DNA from 4 places in the Streptomyces sp. SCSIO 30461 genome. Region 4 is predicted to be linked to each of the others. Evidence: riboswitches for the same ligand, from Rfam matches in the RefSeq annotation. Region 4 holds a riboswitch; each other region holds the start of a gene.
The links. Region 4 has a riboswitch for cyclic di-AMP ahead of V1460_RS02415 (M23 family metallopeptidase). Riboswitches for the same ligand answer to the same signal wherever they lie in the genome.
Positions count from the first base shown of each region.

Region 1: it holds a riboswitch for cyclic di-AMP, as region 4 does, so the genes downstream of both, V1460_RS04840 (transglycosylase family protein) here and V1460_RS02415 (M23 family metallopeptidase) in region 4, are expected to answer to the same signal.
Region 2: it holds a riboswitch for cyclic di-AMP, as region 4 does, so the genes downstream of both, V1460_RS14300 (LysM peptidoglycan-binding domain-containing M23 family metallopeptidase) here and V1460_RS02415 (M23 family metallopeptidase) in region 4, are expected to answer to the same signal.
Region 3: it holds a riboswitch for cyclic di-AMP, as region 4 does, so the genes downstream of both, V1460_RS32600 (NlpC/P60 family protein) here and V1460_RS02415 (M23 family metallopeptidase) in region 4, are expected to answer to the same signal.

Region 1 covers NZ_CP146101.1:1,059,413-1,064,444, forward strand. Annotated here, with positions in the region: gene V1460_RS04835 (transglycosylase family protein) at 138-1,064, shown strand; cyclic di-AMP (ydaO/yuaA leader) riboswitch at 1,346-1,563, shown strand; gene V1460_RS04840 (transglycosylase family protein) at 1,568-2,230, shown strand; gene eno (phosphopyruvate hydratase) at 2,604-3,890, shown strand; gene V1460_RS04850 (septum formation initiator family protein) at 4,045-4,515, shown strand; gene V1460_RS04855 (DUF501 domain-containing protein) at 4,585-5,032, shown strand, end outside.
Region 2 covers NZ_CP146101.1:3,230,728-3,235,759, reverse strand. Annotated here, with positions in the region: gene V1460_RS14310 (SGNH/GDSL hydrolase family protein) at 1-197, opposite strand, end outside; gene V1460_RS14305 (IS1182 family transposase) at 453-2,036, shown strand; gene V1460_RS14300 (LysM peptidoglycan-binding domain-containing M23 family metallopeptidase) at 2,247-3,242, opposite strand; cyclic di-AMP (ydaO/yuaA leader) riboswitch at 3,247-3,400, opposite strand; gene V1460_RS14295 (tyrosine-protein phosphatase) at 3,809-4,624, shown strand; gene V1460_RS14290 (DUF6126 family protein) at 4,644-4,784, opposite strand; gene V1460_RS14285 (XRE family transcriptional regulator) at 4,784-5,032, opposite strand, start outside.
Region 3 covers NZ_CP146101.1:7,270,314-7,275,345, forward strand. Annotated here, with positions in the region: gene pcrA (DNA helicase PcrA) at 1-1,139, opposite strand, end outside; cyclic di-AMP (ydaO/yuaA leader) riboswitch at 1,391-1,581, shown strand; gene V1460_RS32600 (NlpC/P60 family protein) at 1,588-2,724, shown strand; gene V1460_RS32605 (hypothetical protein) at 2,819-3,172, opposite strand; gene V1460_RS32610 (NlpC/P60 family protein) at 3,425-4,477, shown strand; gene V1460_RS32615 (response regulator transcription factor) at 4,509-5,032, opposite strand, start outside.
Region 4 covers NZ_CP146101.1:501,491-506,522, reverse strand. Annotated here, with positions in the region: gene V1460_RS02420 (PrsW family intramembrane metalloprotease) at 1-980, shown strand, start outside; gene V1460_RS02415 (M23 family metallopeptidase) at 1,078-2,172, opposite strand; cyclic di-AMP (ydaO/yuaA leader) riboswitch at 2,184-2,319, opposite strand; gene V1460_RS02410 (PP2C family protein-serine/threonine phosphatase) at 2,603-3,748, opposite strand; tRNA gene V1460_RS02405 (tRNA-Met) at 3,957-4,030, opposite strand; gene V1460_RS02400 (DUF5988 family protein) at 4,190-4,390, opposite strand; gene V1460_RS02395 (FBP domain-containing protein) at 4,439-4,933, opposite strand.

The DNA of each region.
Region 1 (5,032 bases), 560 kb from region 4:
GGGTGCCGTTAGGTTCACCGTCAACTACCAGGGACCCCTGGGTTCCTTGTCGTCACACGAAAGGCCCCTGCATGCTCTCCGGGAATGGTCGACACCGGCGCCCTCGTCAGGCCCCCGCCCTCATCGTCGCGGCAGGGGTGACGGGATCGGCCATCGCCATCCCGCTGCTCGGTGCGGGTGCGGCCTCCGCCACCGACGCCGGCACCTGGGACCGGGTCGCGAACTGCGAGAGCGGAGGCGTGTGGAGTGCCGACTACGGCAACGGCTACTACGGGGGGCTTCAGCTCTCGCAGCAGGACTGGGAGCAGCACGGCGGTACGGCCTACGCGCCCAGGCCCGATCTGGCGAGCCGATCGCAGCAGATCGCGGTCGCGGAGAAGCTGCTGGCGGCGGAGGGCTCGGCGGCTTGGGAGAGCTGCGCCGTGGTCACCGGGCTCGTCATGACCGACACCGCGCCCGAGGTCGATCCGGGTGACCTGGACCGGACCTTGGGGTCCGGCGGTGAGGTGGACCCGCCGACGTTCGGCGATGGTGCGGACGCCGTCATTCCGGAGCCCGCGGCCCCGGACTCGGCCTCCGTGGATCCCGCCACGGGCTCGGACTCCGGCTCGCCCGACGCTTCCGCGGGGGCCTCGGAATCCGCGCAGTCCCCGTCGGGAGGCGTGCCCGATGGTGGCGGTGAGGGCGCGGACGGGTCCGCTGACTCCGCCCAGGGTGCGGGTGACGGCACCGGCAGGCATCGCGGCGAAGCCGCCGACGAAGGCGAAGTGGCCGAAGCAACCGAAGCAACCGAAGAAGACGAAGCAGGCGAGACGGGCAATTCGGGCGATGAGAGTGATTCCGGTCGTCATGCCTCGCGAGGTGACACATCGACACGGGACGGCGTCGGTGCGACGGGTGCGTACACCGTCCGTGCCGGTGACAGTCTCTCCTCGATTGCGGACGCTCATCAGGTGCCCGGCGGCTGGCCCGCCCTCTTCGACGGGAATCGCGAGGTCGTCGGGACCGACGCCGACCTCATCCTGCCCGGACAGAGCCTCGATCTCGGTTTGGAGCGGGAGTAGTTGGACTAGGCGGAGTAGGGATTGGGGTGCTTATGTCCTCTTCTGTGAAAGTGAGACATGAGTCTCTTCCGGTCAACTGGCCCCGGATGGCCGCTAAGTGGGGCCATCCACCCTCTCACCTGCGAAAACGGACATCAGGCGTCGTCAGGTATGGGTGATTTCTCCCCGATGTTCCTCCTTTGAACATCGGGGAGGCGTGTGTTTACGGTCTGACCGCTCGCCATCGCGGGCCCCGTCGACCGTCACGCCGAATCCTGCCGTCGGTCGAAGGGAACAACCGTCGCGTTCAAGCGCCGTAGGCAGGAGCGGGGGACCCAAGGTAAGTGCCGCGCCGGCCCGATGAGGGCTCGGAGCGGCTTGGGGTGAAGCCGCGCGACGCAAGACCGCGCGGCCGGGCAGCTCGCCTTCCGGTGCCGTCGGACACCCGATCCGACGGACGGATGGCACCCCATCGGCCCGAACCCGACAGCTCACCTCGCAGGCGTCGGTGAGGGGATCACTTCATGCTGCTTTCCGGCAAGGGCAAGCGTCGTCGCCCGTCCGTCCGCACCACCCGTATCGCCGCCTACGCCGCCGGTGTCACCGGTGCCGCCATCGCCGCGCCGCTCATGATCTCGGGGACCGCATCGGCGGCGACCGCCTCCGAGTGGGACGCCGTCGCCCAGTGCGAGTCCGGCGGCAACTGGTCGATCAACACCGGCAACGGCTACTACGGCGGCCTCCAGTTCTCGGCCTCCACGTGGGCCGCCTACGGCGGCACCGCCTTCGCCGCCACCGCCGACCAGGCCAGCAAGAGCGAGCAGATACAGATCGCCGAGAAGGTCCTGGCAGGTCAGGGCAAGGGTGCCTGGCCGAATTGCGGTGTGAACCTGTCCAGCACCCCGTACGGCGGTGGTACCGCCGAGGCTCCGAAGCCCGCCGCGAAGGAAGCCGCGAAGCCCGCAGCCCCTGAGCGCGCCGAGGCTCCGACCACCCGCTCCGAGCGTTCCGCCGCCCCTGTCAGGAAGGGTGACGGCGAGTACAAGGTGAAGCCCGGCGACACTCTCAGCAAGATCGCCGAGGCGGAGAAGGTCAAGGGCGGCTGGAAGAAGCTGTTCGAGCTCAACAAGGACATCATCGACAACGCCGATGTGATCCACCCCGGTCAGCTGCTGCACCTGAGCTGACCCGGTCGCGGCTGGACGGCCCGGCCGACAGAACCCCGGGGCCCTTCCGCTCAGGGCCCCCGCCCAGGGATCCCCCCACCGGGGGTGCCGCGAGGGAACACCTCCGCGGCATCCCCGCCCCCCAGGCAACCCCGGCCCGGCGCGCCTCACCCCCGCCGTCTCCGTGCGCTTCCCTTCCCCCGTAGCGCCGCGGATACGGGAGGTGCGCCCAGGGCCGGGGTTTCTGCTGGTTTCACACCCTTTTTCGTCCCACGGGTCGGGCCCCGGCCGAGCGTGGCCCCCGGTCCGGTTAGGCTCATGCCGCAAGGCCAAAGCGACCCTGCACCGACGCTGCGGCAGCGGCGTCACTCCTAGCGACACATCCCAGAAGGAGATGCTCGTGCCGTCCATCGACGTCGTCGTAGCCCGGGAAATCCTGGACTCCCGAGGCAACCCCACGGTCGAGGTCGAGGTCGGCCTCGACGATGGCAGCACCGGCCGTGCTGCCGTGCCCTCCGGTGCCTCCACCGGTGCGTTCGAGGCCATTGAGCTCCGTGACGGAGACCAGAACCGCTACATGGGCAAGGGCGTCGAGAAGGCCGTCCTCGCCGTGCTGGAGCAGATCGGCCCGGAGCTGGTCGGATACGACGCGACCGAGCAGCGCCTGATCGACCAGGCGATGTTCGACCTCGACGCAACCGACAACAAGGGATCGCTCGGCGCCAACGCCATTCTCGGCGTCTCGCTGGCCGTTGCGCACGCCGCCTCCGAGGCCTCCGACCTCCCGCTCTTCCGCTACCTGGGCGGCCCGAACGCGCACCTGCTGCCGGTGCCGATGATGAACATCCTGAACGGCGGCTCGCACGCCGACTCCAACGTGGACATCCAGGAGTTCATGATCGCCCCGATCGGCGCGGAGTCCTTCTCCGAGGCGCTGCGCTGGGGCACCGAGGTCTACCACACCCTGAAGAAGGTGCTGAAGGAGCGCGGTCTGTCCACCGGTCTCGGTGACGAGGGCGGCTTCGCCCCGAACCTGGACTCCAACCGCGAGGCACTCGACCTGATCATCGAGGCCATCAAGCAGGCCGGGTACGCGCCCGGCAGGGACGTCGCCCTCGCGCTCGACGTCGCCGCCTCCGAGTTCTACAAGGACGGCAAGTACCTCTTCGAGGGCAAGGAGCGCTCCGCCGCCGAGATGACCGAGTACTACGAGGAGCTCGTCTCCGCGTACCCGCTCGTGTCCATCGAGGACCCGCTGTTCGAGGACGACTGGGCGGGCTGGAAGGTGATCACCGACAAGCTCGGCACCAAGGTGCAGCTGGTCGGCGACGACCTGTTCGTCACCAACCCGGAGCGTCTCGCCCGGGGTATCGAGGAGGGCACCGCCAACGCCCTGCTGGTCAAGGTCAACCAGATCGGTTCGCTGACCGAGACCCTGGACGCAGTCGAGCTCGCCCAGCGCAACGGCTTCAAGTGCATGATGTCCCACCGCTCCGGTGAGACCGAGGACGTCACCATCGCCGACCTGGCTGTGGCCACCAACTGCGGCCAGATCAAGACGGGCGCGCCGGCCCGCTCGGAGCGCGTCGCCAAGTACAACCAGCTGCTGCGTATCGAGGAGATCCTCGACGACGCCGCGGTGTACGCCGGTCGCAGCGCCTTCCCGCGCTTCAAGGGCTGACGGTCCGAGAGCCGTCCGATGGCCGTCGGACGGCGGTCATCGGACGGGCCGCCGGCTCTGGCGCACGTCCGTTCCGCACGTCCCCGCACCCGGTCACGTACCGTGTGCGGGGACGTCGGCATGTACGGACCGCATCGAACGGGGAGGGGCACGCATGGCCCGGGACCGGGACCGGTTTTCCACCGCGACCCGGCTGCGGCTGCTCGGCGAGCAGACCGCCGCCCGGGTCTACCGCTCGCAGACCCGCCGCCAGGCACGCCGCTCCCGGCTCACCGGGCGCGCGGCCTTCCTCGCACTGGTGGTCTGCTCGATGATCGTCGCGCTCGCCTATCCGACGCGGCAGTACGTGTCGCAGCGCAACGAGATCGCCGAGCAGCAGCGGCTCGCCGACGAGGCCCGCGAGCGGGTGGAACGGCTGAGGGACGAGAAGGCGCGGCTCCAGGACGACGCTTACGTCAAGCGGCTGGCGCGCGAGCATCTGCACATGGTCATGCCGGGCGAGACCGGCTACACCATGATCGACCCCAGGGCGGGACAGCAACCGCGCGCGGAGGAGAACGGCGTCGGGCGACCCTGGTACTCGAACGTCTGGGACGACGTCGACCGCGCCGACACGGGACGCTAGTACGACAACCGACCACGACCGGCGACGCCAGTCGCACGAACAACGAAGAGCGAAGAGACAGACTCAGCCATGGACACGCCTCCGCCGCCCACCGAGCACACCCCGCCCACCGAGGCGGACATCGCCGCGTTCCGGGAGCAGCTCGGCCGCCCCCCGCGCGGTCTGCGCGCCATCGCGCACCGCTGCCCCTGCGGAAACCCCGACGTGGTCGAGACGGCCCCGCGGCTCGAGGACGGTACGCCGTTCCCGACGCTCTACTACCTGACCTGCCCGCGTGCGGCCTCGGCGATCGGCACGCTGGAGGCGAACGGCGTGATGAAGGGGATGTCGGAGCGTCTGGCCACCGATCCGGAGCTGGCCGCCGCGTACCGCGCCGCGCACGAGGACTACATCGCGCGCCGGGACGCCATCGAGGAACTGAAGGGCTTCCCCAGCGCGGGCGGTATGCCGGACCGGGTGAAGTGCCTGCATGTGCTGGTCGGGCACTCCCTGGCGGCCGGCCCCGGGGTGAACCCGC
Region 2 (5,032 bases), 2.7 Mb from region 4:
CTGCCGCGCACGGCGAGGTTGGCGTAACGGAAGGTGTGCTCCGGTACACGGTCGTCGAGCAGCACGGCGAGGCGGTCTGCCCAGCCGACGAACTGCTCGTCGGGCCCCGGATCCCCCACGCCCTCGGTGAAGCTGTCACCGATCGCCGCGTACGACCCGAATGCCGTGTCTGTTGTCGATCTCGAATCGTCTGCCACGTCACGACATCATTCACGGCCGGAAGTGACCTACGCCACCGTAGGAGGGGTTGACGGGGCGTGACATAGACCACCGAGCCGGCTCCCGGCGGACGGGAATAGCGGCACCGCACATGCGTCCGCCGCTCCCCCCGTCAGGTGGGGAGCGGCGGAGGTCTCTAGGTGACTGGTGTTAATCGTGTGAGCTCGCGCTGGGTCTTCGTCCTGTGTCAGGCTGCGGGGTGTTGGTCGCTGGGTGTGGGGAGAGGTTGAGCGATGGCAGTGGGCCGGACTCCGATGCAGCCGGGGTTGCTCTCCTCCACAGTGGGTTTCTGCGAGGGTCGGCTGGCGCCGAACTCGATCTACGCGGTGCTGCACCGCGAGTGCCGGGCGTTGTTCCCCGATGAGATGTTCGCCGATCTGTTCGCCGAGGACGGCCGCAGGTCGGTGCCGCCGATGATCGTGGCGGTCGTGATGGTCCTGCAGCGTCTGGAGGGTTTGTCCGATCGCGAGGCGGTCGAGCGGTTCGCGTTCGATGTGCGCTGGAAGTACGCCGCCGGCGGGCTGGACTTCGACCATCCGGGGTTCGTGCACACCGTGCTGGTCGACATGCGGGCGAGGCTTGCCGCTTCCGCCCGGCCGAACCGGATCTTCGAGCGGACGGTAGAGGTTGCTGCACAAGCCGGACTGGTCGGCCGCAGGAGGGTGCTGGACTCGGCACCGATCTATGACGCGGTGGCCACGCAGGACACCATCACGCTGATCCGTTCGGCCATCCGCGGCCTGCTGCGGGCGGCCGATCACGTGCTGCGGGCCGAGCTGCGGGCGGTGATCTCCAGCGGGGACGCCTACACCAGCACGGACAAGCCGGTCATCGACTGGACGGACGCGGCCGAGCGGGAAGCCCTCATCGATTCGCGGGCCCGTGACGGGTTCGCGCTGCTGACCGTGCTGGACGGCCGGGCCGTGCCCGGGGATGTGGGCCAGGCCGCGCGGTTGCTGGCCACCGTGCTGGGCCAGGACCTGGAGCAGGACGGGGGCGTCTTCAAGATCGCCCGCAAGGTGGCCGCGGACCGGGTCATCTCCACGGTTGATCCCGAGGCCCGGCACGGCCACAAGACCGTCCGCCGGTCCTTCGACGGTTACAAGGGTCATGTGGCCGAGGAACCCGACAGCGAGGTCATCACCGCGACCGAGGTCACGGCGGGCAACGCCGGCGATGCCGAGCCCGCCGCCGACCTGCTCGCCGACGTTCTCCAACCACCTGCCGCCGAGCAGGCAGACCAGGCGCGGGCCGAAGTCTACGGCGACGCCGCTTACGGGACCGGGCCGCTGCTGGCCGAGCTGGACGACGCGGGCGCCCGGGTGATGGTCAAGGTGCAGGCGGCCAACGCGCCCGGTGGGCGGTTCTCCAAGGACGCCTTCACCATCGATCTGGAGGCAGGGCAGGTCACCTGCCCGAACCAGGTGACCGCCGCGATCCGCCCGAAGTCTGATGGCGGTGGGACGGCCTGCTTCAAGACCGCCTGCGCCGCCTGCCCCCTTGCGGCGCAGTGCACTACCGCCAGGAACGGACGCGTCATCACCATCGGCCCTCACGAAGAACACCTGGCCCGGGGCCGGGCTCGCAGTGCGGACCCCGTCTGGCTGGCCGCCTACCGGGCCACCCGCCCCAAGGTCGAACGCAAGATCGCCCACCTGATGCGGCGGCGACACGGCGGACGCCGCGCCCGGGTGCGGGGCCGGGCCAAGATCGCCGCCGACTTCTCCTTGCTGGCCGCCGCCGTCAACGTCGCGCGGCTCGGCGTGCTCGGAATCATGTCCACAGGCAGTGACAAGTGGGCGGTCGCCGCCGGCTGACCGTCCCGAGGGCGCCCTGGACCATGCAAACGACCCGCACGCGGCCGTGCCAAGCCCTCAACAGCCCCCACGACGGCCACGAACCGCCCACACGCCGCCCGACCACCAGCCAGCAACCACGACCCTGACACCCCCAACGGCGACACCGCACGCCCAGGACGACCCGCTTAACACCAGTCACCTAGACGTCGCCTCAGTCGGAGAGGTGGTTCAGAGGCGGACGCCGTGCTTCCGGAGGTAGGCCAGCGGATCTATGTCGGAGCCGTAGCCGGGTGCGGTGCGGATCTCGAAGTGGAGGTGCGGACCCGTGGAGTTGCCGGTGGAGCCGGAGAGGCCGATCTGCTGTCCGCCGCTCACGTCCTGTCCGGCCGAGACGGACAGGACGGAGAGGTGAGCGTACTGGGCGTAGGTGCCGTCGGTGTGCCGGATGACGACCTGGTTCCCATACGCTCCCGCCCAACCGGCCGAGACGACAGAGCCGGGACCGACGGACTTGACCGAGGTGCCCGTGGAGGCGATGAAGTCGAGACCGGTGTGGTAGCCGCTGGACCACAGGGCACCCGGGGTGCGGTACGCGGTGCTGACACCTCCGGTGACCGGGGCGGAGTAGAAGGACGCCTTGTCCTGCGGGGCCGGGACCTCGGGAGCCGCGGCAGCCTCGACCTTGGCCTTGACCGCGGACTCACCCTTGGCCTTGGCCTCGGACTTGATCTGCGGGGCGGTCGGGGCCGTCTTGGGGGCGTCGGCGGTACGGTCGGCCGAGCGCGAGGCCCGGTCCGGCCGCGCCGGCGCCTGGGCGGGGCGCTCCGCCGGGGCCGCGGCCCTCGCCGGGGCGCCGAGGGCGAGCTTGAGGCCCGGGTGGATCAGCGAGGGATTCTCACCGACAGCCTCGCGGTTGTCGGCGTACAGCTTCTGCCAGCCGCCACGAACCCGCTGTTCGACGGCGATCTTGGAGAGGTGGTCGCCGGGCGCGACCGTGTAGGTCTTGGGCGACTTCGGTGCGGCGACGGCCTGTGGGACTGCGGCCTGGCGGATGGCGGCGGTGCGTTCGGCGGTGACCGTGGGAGCGGACTGCCCCGTGGCGTGCGCCGCACCCGCGGCGCCGATGAGCGGTAGTGCGATGGCGGCGCCACCCGTACCCGCGGCAACGAATCCGCGGGCGAGCGGGCTGGTCTTCGGTCGGCGGTGCTTACCCCGTCCGGGCATGGCGAATTCCTCTCCGGCGCCTGCGAGGTGAGCTGTCGGATTCGGGCTGGAGCTGCCCGGCCGCGCGAAGGCGCGACTACACCCCTAGCCGTCCGGAATCCCGGGACGGCGGCTTACCTGGGTCCCCCGCTCCTGCCACGCGTGGGTGTGTGCGGAATTCCGGTCGGCGGCAGGATTCGGCGGTCCGACCGGATTGCGGTGACCGTAGGCGAGTCGGACGAGCCGTACAAGCAGTGCTATTCAGTCGGCATTCGCCCGCGCGATATCAACGGGGATTTTACGGTCACTCTGCGTGGATTACGGATCTTTGATCGCCTTATAGGCAAAGGGTTTTGATGGGGAGACACGGCGACGGACCGTCACGAATATGATCCCGCTCACGACGGGAATACCATCCCATTACCAATGGGTGCACTCTGCCTTAATCAACTAAAACGGACACAAGCCGCATTCAACCCAGAGAGGAGCGCATCGGGCGGGGTGATTTTTTGGGGAATCCATGTCGTATGGTCGGGTGCACACCGCCGTCGGCGTGCGACACCCACCGCAGACACGGAGGAGCCCCCGTGACACAGCAGCTGCCCCAGGCCCCCTCGACCGAGCCCGAACTCTCGGGCGTGCGCAACTTCCGGGACGTGGGTGGACTGCCGACCGTGGACGGGCGCCGGGTGCGACACGGCAGGCTGTTCCGCAGCGGGCACCTCGCCCATGCCACCGCCGACGACGCAGCGTTCCTGACTTCCCTCGCACTCCACACGATCTTCGACTTCCGCAACTCCGCCGACCACAGGCTGGAGGGGCCCGATGTCGAGCTGCCCGGGGTGCGGAACGTGAACATCCCGCTCAGCGACCCCGCCGACGGCGCCGAGTTCTGGAGGATGGTGCATGACGGCGATCTGGAGCAGCTGCGCTCGATCCTCTCCGAGGGCAAGGCCGCCGACCGGATGTCCGATTCGTACCGGAAGATGGTCCGCGAACGGACGGACGAGCACAGCCGGGTCCTGCACTCCCTGGCCGAGGACAGCGTCCCCGCACTGATGCACTGTGCTGCGGGCAAGGACCGCGCGGGCCTGTCGATCGCGATCTCACTGCTCGCGGTCGGCGTCGAGCGGGACGCCATCGAGGCCGACTATCTGAAGTCGAACGACCCCCACCGCCGCTACAGGGTGCGCCGCAGCGACACATCACCGGCCGGAATGTCCCCTGAGGTCATGGAGCTGCTGCGACCGCTCTTCGACGCGCGTGCGGAGTACCTGGCGGCCGCCTTCGACACCATCGAGGAGACCTGGGGCGGCACTGAGCGCTATCTGACCGAGGGACTCGGCCTCACCTCCGCAACCCGGGAGCGGCTGCGCGACCGCCTGCTGGACGGATCGGTCTGAGCACCTGCCCGCTCGGGACTCACTGCCCGCCGACGGTGAACAGCAGATAGAGGAACGCCGCGAACAGGTGCCCCGCGACGAGATAGGCGAAAAGACGGACAGCCAGTCCGAGCGGGAACCTCTGATCGCTCGATCGCGACTTTCCACGCTTTTCAGTCATCACGCTTCTCCTCGGGTGTGCGGGCGGGCATGCGGATCGGGGCTCTGCAGCAGGGTGTGGACGAACATCAGTTCCACGCCGCCTGGCGTGGCTGCGGCGATACGGTGCGGTGTGAGCGAGTCGAAATGGGCGCTGTCCCCCGGGTCGAGTTCGTGCACGGTGTCGCCGAGGCCGAGCCGCAGTCGTCCCTCCAGTACGTGCAGCCACTCCTCGCCCGGGTGGACCCGCACGAGATCGCCCTGGGCTCC
Region 3 (5,032 bases), 6.8 Mb from region 4:
TTGGCGGCGGAGAGGATCGTCTGAGTGGAGCGGTAGTTCTGCTCCAGCAGGATCGTGGTGGCGTCCGGGTAGTCCTCCTCGAACTGGAGGATGTTGCGGATCGTGGCACCACGGAAGGCGTAGATCGACTGGTCGGCGTCACCGACGACACACAGTTCGGCGGCGGGCAGGTCCTCGTACCCCTCGCCGACCAGCTCGCGCACCAGGGTGTACTGGGCGTGGTTGGTGTCCTGGTACTCGTCCACCAGGACGTGGCGGAAGCGGCGCCGATAGTGCTCGGCGACGTCAGGGAACGCCTGGAGCAGATGGACGGTGGTCATGATGATGTCGTCGAAGTCCAGGGCGTTCGCCTCGCGCAGCCGCGCCTGGTACATCCGGTACGCCTCGGCCAGGGTCTTCTCGAAGCCGCCTCCGGCCTGGAGGGCGCCCCCCGCGACCTGATCGGCGTAGGCCTCCTCGTCGATCAGCTCGTTCTTCAGGTTCGAGATCTTGGCGCTGAAGGACTTCGGCGGGAACTTCTTCGGGTCGAGGTCGAGATCACGGCAGACCAGGGCCATCAGCCGCTTGGAATCGGCGGCGTCGTAGATCGAGAACGACGACGTGAAACCGAGCTTCTTGCTCTCGCGACGCAGGATGCGGACGCAGGCACTGTGGAAGGTGGACACCCACATCGCGTTGGCGCGCGGGCCCACGAGCTGCTCGACCCGTTCCTTCATCTCGCCGGCGGCCTTGTTGGTGAAGGTGATGGCCAGTATCTGCCCTGGGTGCACATTGCGGGTCGCCAGCAGATGCGCGATCCGGTGGGTCAGCACCCGGGTCTTCCCGGAGCCGGCTCCGGCGACGATGAGCAGGGGCGAGCCGGTGTGGACGACGGCGGCACCCTGCTGCTCGTTCAGCCCGTCGAGCAGCGCGGCGGGGTCCACGGCCGGGCGCGGAACACCGCTGCGGTAGTACTCGTCCCTGGTCGGAGGCACGTCGAAGCGCCCGTCGAAGAGGTCGTGCGGGACTTCTTCGGCGGGGCCATGCTCGTCCGGCTCGTCCGGCTCGTCGTACTCGTCGCGCTCCGGAGGCGGGGGTTCCTCCGAGGCCGCCGAGCGCTGGAGGCCGGCCAGGAAGCTTTCGTCAAAGAGGCTGCTCATCGCTCTACGAGTCTAGGCCGCCGCACCGACAGTCCGTCGCCTTCCCCCCGATCCCCCGCTTCGATCCCGCCAAAGTCCCACCGATGTCCGACCCGGCTACCCCGGTCACGATAAGTGAAGTTGCGGCCACGACACGCCAAGGTCACGGAAATGTATCGGACATAATGCGCACCGACCTTCACAAGAGCGCCACAGTTTGGCTAGCGTGCTCGCCCAGGCAGCCCGTACCCCCGCGGCGACAAACGCCAATCGGGCCGCTCGCGCCGAATCCGACCATTCCGCAAGGAAAGTGAGGAACCGGGGACCCAACCCTCCTGCGCCGACCAGCACAAGAGGGGCTCCACCGGGGTGAATCGGGCCAAGCCCAGCAAGGCCCGTAGGACAACCTTCCGTTCCGTCCGAACCCGACAGCTAACCCGGTAGGCGGCAAACGGAAGGAGATGCCGTCTTGGCATCGCACCGCAAGGCGACGCATGCCCGTACGGGTACACGCACGAAGAGTCCCGCCGTCGGGTTCACGACGGCGGCCATCGCGGGAGTGACCTTGCTCTCCGCGCAGAGTGCCCGGGCCGAACCGCGGCCCAGTGTCGACGAGGTCCAGAAGAAGGTCGACGACCTCTACCGCCAGGCCGGCACCGCGACTCAGCAGTACAACCGCGCGAAAGAGGAAACGGCGCAGCAGCGCCGCAAGGTGGACCGGCTACTCGACGACGACGCGGAGCGCACGGAGTCCCTTAACGAAGCCCGGCGCGCGCTCGGATCGTACGCCACCGCCCAGTACCGCGCGGGCACGGTCACGCCGACCGCCGCGCTGCTCCTCTCGGACAGCCCCCAGCAGTACTTCGACCAGACGCGTCTGACGGACCGGCTCTCCGAGGAGCAGCGCGAGGCGGTCACCGATTTCGAGGAGCAGCGGTCCGCGGCGACGGAGCAACGCGCGGAGGCGACCTGGAGCCTGGATGCGCTCAGCGCCTCGCAGGCGTCGCTGCGCACCACCAAGGAGACGGTGCAGCGCAAGCTCGCCGACGCGCGGGAGCTGCTGGGGACGCTGACGGCGGAGGAGAAGGCACGGCTCGCGGAGCTTGAGCGCCGGCAGGAGGAGAAGGCCCGTCGCAAGGCCGAGGCGAAGGCCCAGGCCGAAGCTGAGTCCAGGGCGGCGGCCGAGGCCGAAACCGAACAGCGGGCACAACCGCAGCAGGAGGGCACCGGCACGAGCACGGCCGCCGGTTCGTACGCCGCCAAGGCTCAGAAGGTGCTGTCCTTCGCACGCACCCAGCTGGGCAAGCCGTACGTCTGGGGGGCGACGGGCCCCAGCTCCTACGACTGCTCCGGCTTCACCCAGGCCGCTTGGCGCGCCGCCGGTGTCGATCTGCCCCGCACCACCTGGGATCAGGTCGAGGTGGGGCAGCGGGTGGCGGCCAAGGACCTCGTGCCCGGTGACCTCGTGTTCTTCTACGACGACATCAGCCACGTCGGGATCTATGTCGGCAACGGCCAGATGATCCATGCCCCGAAGCCGGGTGCGAACATCCGCGAGGAGTCGATCTACCACATGCCGATCCACGGGAGTGTGCGGCCGGTCTGATCCCGAACCGCGCCCCGAACGACGCAACGGGCGCCCCTCGTCGTGAGGGGCGCCCGTTGCCTGCCAGGTCAGGTCGAGGACGGGTCAGCTCGGCTCAGGTCCAGAGAGTCGCGATGAAGATGTTGGCGACGGTCAGGACGCCGACCGCGCCGAACACCGCCTTGTCCACCCGCTCCTCGTCCCGCTTCACATAGACGAGCCCGAGGATCACCACCAGCACCGCGAGCTTGATGCCGACCTTGAGGTTGTTCACCGTCTGGTCGTCCGCCTCATTGAGCCCCACCAGCGCCACACCCGTGACCAGCATCGTCAGTGCCCCGTGGAGCATCGCCGGGGTGAAGCGGGCCGTCCCGGCGCCCATCGCCTTCATCTGGGTCAGGAAACCACCGAGCAGCGCGGCGATACCGATGATGTGCAGCGCGACGAAGACATTGATGAGTACGTCCATGGCACCGGAGCCTAGCCCCCCGATCGGAAACCGACTATAGCGGGCCGACTTCCATCAATACCGGTCATGTCGACCCATCCGCTCACCAGGTCGGTCTAGCGTCCTCCCCCAGGTGATCGACCTGCCGGCTTCATACCGGTCAGCAGACTCGACCGCCGCGCCGAAGGATCCGGCGGCGGGCCGCTTCCCCTGGGCGGACCGCCGCCGGAACCGTACGGAACGACCTACCGGACACCGGAAGGACTGGCCTTCGTGGCAGCGCACCGCAGACCCAAGCAGCGCAACCTGGGCGGCACCGCCGCCCGCACCGCTCTCACCGTCGCGCTGGCGGGTGCCGCGACCGGCACTCTCTTCGAGGGCGCAGGACACGCCGACCCCGGTTCCACCCCGGAACGACTGAAGGCGAAGGCAGACACCCTGTACCGGGAGGCGGAGGAGGCGACCGAGCGGTACAACGGCGCCAAGGAGGCCGCCGCAGAAGCCCGGACCGCGCTCGACGGACTGCGTGACGAGGCCGCCCGGCGCACCGCACGGCTCAATGCCGCCCGCGACGCGCTCGGCTCGATCGCCACCGCCCAGTATCGGGCGGGTGGTATCGACCCTGCCGTACAACTGGCCCTCAGCTCCGACCCGGACGCCTATCTCGCAGGCGCGGAATACGCCGAGCGGGCCGGATCCCGGCAGGTCGCCACGCTGGCCGGGATCCGCGAGGAGAACCGGGAGCTGGCCCAGCTGCGCGCGGAGGCCGACGGGCGCCTCGCCGAGCTGACGGCACGCCAGGATGAACTCGCCCGGCACCGCAAGGCCGTACGCGAGAAGCTCGCCGCCGCCCAATCCGTCCTGGCCCGGATGGCTCCCGCTGAGCAGGTCGCCTACGCGAGCGGGGACAGCACGCCGCCCGGCCGGGCCGACCGCGACGACGCACCCGGCGGCGCGGTCGTCGCCGACGCCCCCAATCCCCGGGCGGCTCAGGCCATCGCGTACGCATACGGAGCGCTGGGCAAGCCCTACGTCTGGGGCGCGACGGGGCCCTCCGCATACGACTGCTCAGGGCTCACCCAGGCAGCCTGGCGTTCGGCCGGAGTGTCCCTGCCCCGGACCACCTACACCCAGATCGACTCCGGACACAGGGTGCCGCGTTCCCAGCTCGCACCCGGTGACCTGGTGTTCTTCTATTCCGGTGTCTCGCATGTGGGCCTCTATATCGGCAACGGCCAGATGATCCACGCCCCACGGCCGGGCGCACCCGTGCGGGTCGCGCCCATCGACGAGATGCCGTTCGCCGGCGCGACACGCGTCGCCTGAGTCGTCTCGCCGTGCCCTTCGCCAGGTGGGGTCACACCAGCCGTCGTGCCGTGGCCCACCTCGTCAACTCATGGCGATTCGACAGCTGGAGCTTCCTGAGGACCGCCGACACATGCGACTCGACGGTCTTCACCGAGATGAAGAGCTGCTTGGCGATCTCCTTGTACGCATATCCGCGGGCGATCAGCCGCAGCACCTCCCGCTCCCGCTGGGTGAGCCGGTCGAGATCCTCGTCCACCGGAGGCGCGTCGGTCGAGGCGAACGCGTCCAGCACGAAACCCGCGAGCCGTGGTGAGAACACCGCGTCCCCGTCCTGGACCCGGAAGACCGAGTCGACCAGGTCGCTGCCGGTGATGGTCTTGGTGACATAGCCGCGCGCGCCGCCGCGGATCACCCCGATCACGTCCTCCGCCGCGTCCGACACCGAGAGCGCGAGGAAGCGCACCGGATGCTCCCCGCCCATCAGTCCCGCGCAGCGGCGCAGCACCTCCACCCCGCCGCCGCCGGGAAGGTGGACATCGAGGAGCACGACCTCGGGGCGGGTGGCCGTGATCA
Region 4 (5,032 bases):
CCTGCGCCGCCGCGCTCATCGCGATCATCGCCAACTCCTTCGCCACCCAGTGGATAGCGACCGCGACCGCCGATCCGAGATCGGCCGACACGATCGGTGCCACGATCATCGCGCCGGTGGTGGAGGAGAGCGCGAAGGCCGCGGCCGTGCTGCTCATCTTCCTGTTGCGCAGGAAGGACTTCACCGGGATCGTGGACGGGGTCGTGGTGGCCGGGTTCACCGCGACCGGCTTCGCGTTCACCGAGAACATCCTCTATCTCGGCAACGCCTTCCTGGAGGACCAGGAGTTCGGCCGCTCGGGCTTCGCTTCCGGGACAGCGGCGACGTTCGTCGTACGCATCCTGATGTCGCCGTTCGCCCATCCCCTGTTCACCGTGCTGACCGGCATCGGCTTCGGTGCCGCCGCACTCACCGCCCGCCGCCGGAGACTGCGCCGGACCGTGCTGCCGCTGCTCGGCCTGACCCTGGCGATAGGCGTGCACGCCCTGTGGAACGGCTCGGCGGTCTTCGGCCCCTGGGGCTTCTTCGCGGTGTACGGGCTCTTCATGGTCCCGGCCTTCGCACTGCTCACATGGCTCGCGGTCTGGAGCAGGCAGCGCGAACTGCACACGGTCGCGACCCAGCTTCCCCCGTACGCGGCGGCGGGCTGGATCTCCCCCGCCGAGCCGCTCGCCCTGTCCTCGATGCGGGCGCGCACGCTGGCCCGGGACGCGGCGGCGCGTGTTCATGGGAGCGCGGCGGCCCGTGCCGTGTCCGAGTACGAGGGGTTCGCCACCTCGCTGGCGTTCCTGCGCCACCGAGCGCACCAGGGCACGGCAGGACCGGACTTCACCGCACGCGAGCAGGAGCTGCTGCATCACCTGTGGCAGCGCAAGCATGTCGCGTCACCGGCCCTAACCTACGCGGCGCGAGCGACGGGGCGCGTCCGGATTCCTCCGCCGCACCGGGACTACGAGGGCTACAACCCCTATCGCGGGTGAATGGGCGAGGAAGCGGACGAAGCGCGTGCAGCACCGCACCCGTGGCGCCTGAGCCGCCGTCGGGCCAGGCACCCCGGGTGCGGTGCTGCACGGTGCTTCAGATGCTGAGGCCCTTGTCCCGCAGCCAGGCGGCCGGGTCCACGCCGGCACCGGACGGGGTGTGCACCTCAAGGTGCAGATGCGGCCCGGTGACATTGCCGGTCGCGCCGACGCGTCCGACGGTGTCGCCCGTCCCGACCTTCTGGCCCGCGCTGACACTCATCGACGACAGGTGGGCGTACCAGATCTCGGTGCCGTCCTCGAGCTCCAGCACCACGCGGTAGCCGTACGACCCGGACCAGCCCGCCGACTTGACCGTGCCGCCGTGCACGGCCTTCGCGGGGGTGCCGGTGGGCGCCGCGAAGTCGAGGCCGGTGTGCTGGCCGGACGACCACATGGAGCCGGACTCACCGTAGGTGGAGGTGATGGTGTACGAGGACGTCGGCAGCGCGTAGCGCCCGGCCAGCTCGGCGAGTCGGGCGGCCTCCGCAGCCGCTGCGGCCTCCGCAGCCTCCTCTTCCGCCTTGCGCTTGGCCTCGGCGGCTGCGGCCTCCGCGGCGGACTGCTGCCTCGTCGCCTCGGCAGCGGCCTGTTCGGCGGCGGCGTTCTCGGCTGCCGCCCTCGCTTCGGCCTCCACCCCGGCCTGCTGCTGCTCGGCCTGCTGGAGGATACGGGCGCGCAGCGCCTCGCCCGCGGTGGTCTGCTGGGCCCCGGTCTGCTCGGCTGTACCGGCGGTGGTGGCGACGGACATCGCCGAGAGCGGTGCGTCGGCCGCCCCGCCCGCGCCCTGCTCGTCGGAGTCGTCGGAGTCGTCGGAGGACTCCGACATCAGGGAGGCCACGCCCGGCAGCGACTGGGCGTCCGGAAGGTTGTCCTTGATGCTGTCGGGCAGGGATATGGAGACGGCCGGCTTGTCCTGCGCGGTGGCTATGCCGCCCGCGCCGACAGCGGCGATCACGCCCACACCGAGCACGGTGGAGCTCCGGGCGAGACCGCCGCCTCGCTGTTTGACGACACGGTGCCTGCCGCGGACCGGGCGGAGGGACTCCTCCGTCGGATTCCACTCCTCCGTCCCGTCGGAAGGAATCCACTCGGCGGCCGGGGCCCACTCGGTGGTGGGAATCCCCTGGAGGGCAGGCTCGTTGGACGCCACGGAGGCGTGCTCCTTTCCTTCCTTCTCGCCTACCGGGTTAGCTGACGGGTTCGGAGCAGGAAGGTCTCCTACAGGCACCCTGAAGTACCCGATTCACCCCAAATGGTGGTTCCCCGGTTCCCTTGCGGGATTCGGCGCATGCGCACGGTGCCGCCTCTTGCGACGACTGGGACGACCGTGCTGCGTTATCGAACGTTAATAGACGCCGACGCTCCATTCCAAGCCGTCCCCCTTGATCATTAACTATTTTCGGCCTGGACTTAACGCCCATCAGGTGAGCAAATAGGGCAAGTTGACCGCCCCTCACGACACATTGTTCACCGTTGAATATCTGATGATTCATCAAGCTCAGACGTTGGGAGCCGACTGACCAGGGCGGACCGGCCGGACCAACCGGAGCGACAAGGCGCCTCTGGGCCACCCACAGGCCTCAGGACGCAACCGGCACCGACCTGTTCCCTACCGGCTGATGCACACCCGGCCTGGCGACCGCCAGCAATGCCATGTCGTCCGCCAGGCCGCCACCCGTGTGCCGCCGCACATCGGCCACCACCGCGTCCAGCAGCTCGTCGGGCCCCGGGAAGACCAGACCCCCGAGCCGCGCCCGCGGATCATAGAAGGTGCCGTGCCGGTCGCGGGCCTCGGACAGCCCGTCCGTGTACAGGAGCAGCGTCGCTCCGGCCGGAAACGGCGCCTCGTCCACGTGGTCCGGCCAGTGGGCGAGATCCCCCATTCCGAGCGGCAGCGCGTTCTGGCTCGGCTCCAGCATGTAGAGCGCGCCGTCCGCGTACATGACGATCGGAGGCGGATGGCCCCGGTTGACCACCCGGACGCGACTCCCGTCGCGCGGGATCTCGGCCAGCACCGCCGTGGTGAACCCCTCCACCCGGTCGAGTCCGTGCGGGCGGCTGTCCCCCCGTGCCAGCGCCCGCTCCAGGCGCTGGGCGATCCCTTCCAAGGAGGGCTCCTCATCGGCCACCTCGCGGAACGCTCCGAGCAGCACCGCCACCGCCTCGACCGCGTCCAGCCCCTTTCCCCTGACGTCGCCGACGATCAGACGGACACCGAACGCGGTGTTCTGGACGGCGTACAGGTCACCGCCGATGAACGCGTCCGCCTGCGCCGCCTCGTACCGTGCGGCCACATTCAGCCCACCGATACGCTCGGCCGGTTCGGGCAGCACGGCGCGCTGGGCCGCCTCCGCGATGACACGGGCGGAGGCGAGCCGCTCACCACTGCGGCGGAGTACCCGGTTGATGTAGAGGGCGACGATCGACACCGTGAGCACGGTGAAAACCTCAGTCGCCGGCGGCACCTGGCCCAAGGTGCCGTTGTAGACGTTCAGCCCCAGCACGGTCAGCACACCGGCAGCCGTCGTCACCAGGGTGCCGCGCCATGTGTAGAACGGGGCGGCGAGCAGCGGGGCGGCGGCGAAGAACGGTGATGCGCGGTACGTCTCCGGGGTGAACAGGTCGAAGACCAAACCGGCGATGATCGTCAGCCAGGGCAGCAGCAGCACGAGGACACGGCCGCCGCTTCTCGGCCGGGGTCCCTCGCCGCCGTCGTACTGTGCCAAGACTGCTCTCCCGCCGATCCGCCCACGGCCGCGGACGGATCCGCGCACCACCAAGGCTGGCCTCAGCCGCGCCGCGGGGCGAGTCACCGTCGGCCAACCGGGCTAAGCGGCCGACCCTCACCAGCGGCCAAGCCGCCACAAGGCCCGACAACACACAGACAGAGGGCCCGGATCCAGCATGCTGCTGGATCCGGGCCCTCTGCTTCAGTAGCGGGGACAGGATTTGAACCTGCGACCTCTGGGTTATGAGCCCAGCGAGCTACCGAGCTGCTCCACCCCGCGTCGGTGAACACAACCTTACGCCATGCGGAGCAAGATCCACACCACTTTTCCGTGCGACCCGCGAGAAGGCCCCTCTCGTACCCCGTACGGCGCAGATCGCCTCCCGTACCAGCGCGGCGGGCTGTCCCACCGACCCGGCGGATCCGCACCCTCCGGCGACTACTCGGCGACTTCTGTCCGCTCCCACCACTCGTACACGGTCAGCCGCCCCTCGGCGCTGTCCTCGTGTCGCGTGGTGGCCTTGAAGTGCTCATAGCCGCCACGGTGCGGAATCTTCAGTTCGCGTCCTGGCGGCGTGATCGGCACGACCTTCCCCTGCAGGTCGTCCGGTCCGCCTTCCAGGCGTGCCTTGGTAGCCATACCTCCAGTCTTGCCACCACGACGGCGGGCCGCACGTCCGGGCGAAACTCACCCGCCGAGCGCGTCCAGGAAGCCGAAGAGATTGCTCCGAGTACGCTCGACCTGCTGCTCCACCGTGAGGGACTCCTTCATCCGGCCACCGGGCGCCGGGGCCTTGATCCCCCGCGAGTAGAGGGAACAGGCGAGGTCGGTGCACATGTACACCCCGACCGAGTTCCCTTCCCGGCCTTCGGGACCGGCCTTGCGGGCCGTCATCAGGGAGACGCCGTCCCCGGGGTGGGTGGTCAGGCAGAGAGAGCACATGCTGCGGTGCAGATAGCCGCGCTGCCGCGACGGGAAGCGCAGGGACACCCCGATGATCCGGCCGTCCCGCTCTGTGACGAGACAGCAGCGGTCGGGTGCCGCGGGATCTCGCCAGCCAAGGAAGTCCAGGTCGTCCCAGGGACGCTCGTAGAGGTCACGCGGCACGGCCAGACGTCTGGCCTCACCCTTCGAACAATTGACGAACGACGCCCTGATCTCCTGCTCGGTGAGTGCCTTCATGCCCACGACGCTAGGTTTTCCTAGAGGTATTAGGCAAACGATTAAGCTCTCTAGGTACCTGTGCTCGCGCCGTGGCGCGTACCGGAAGGAGGACAGCGC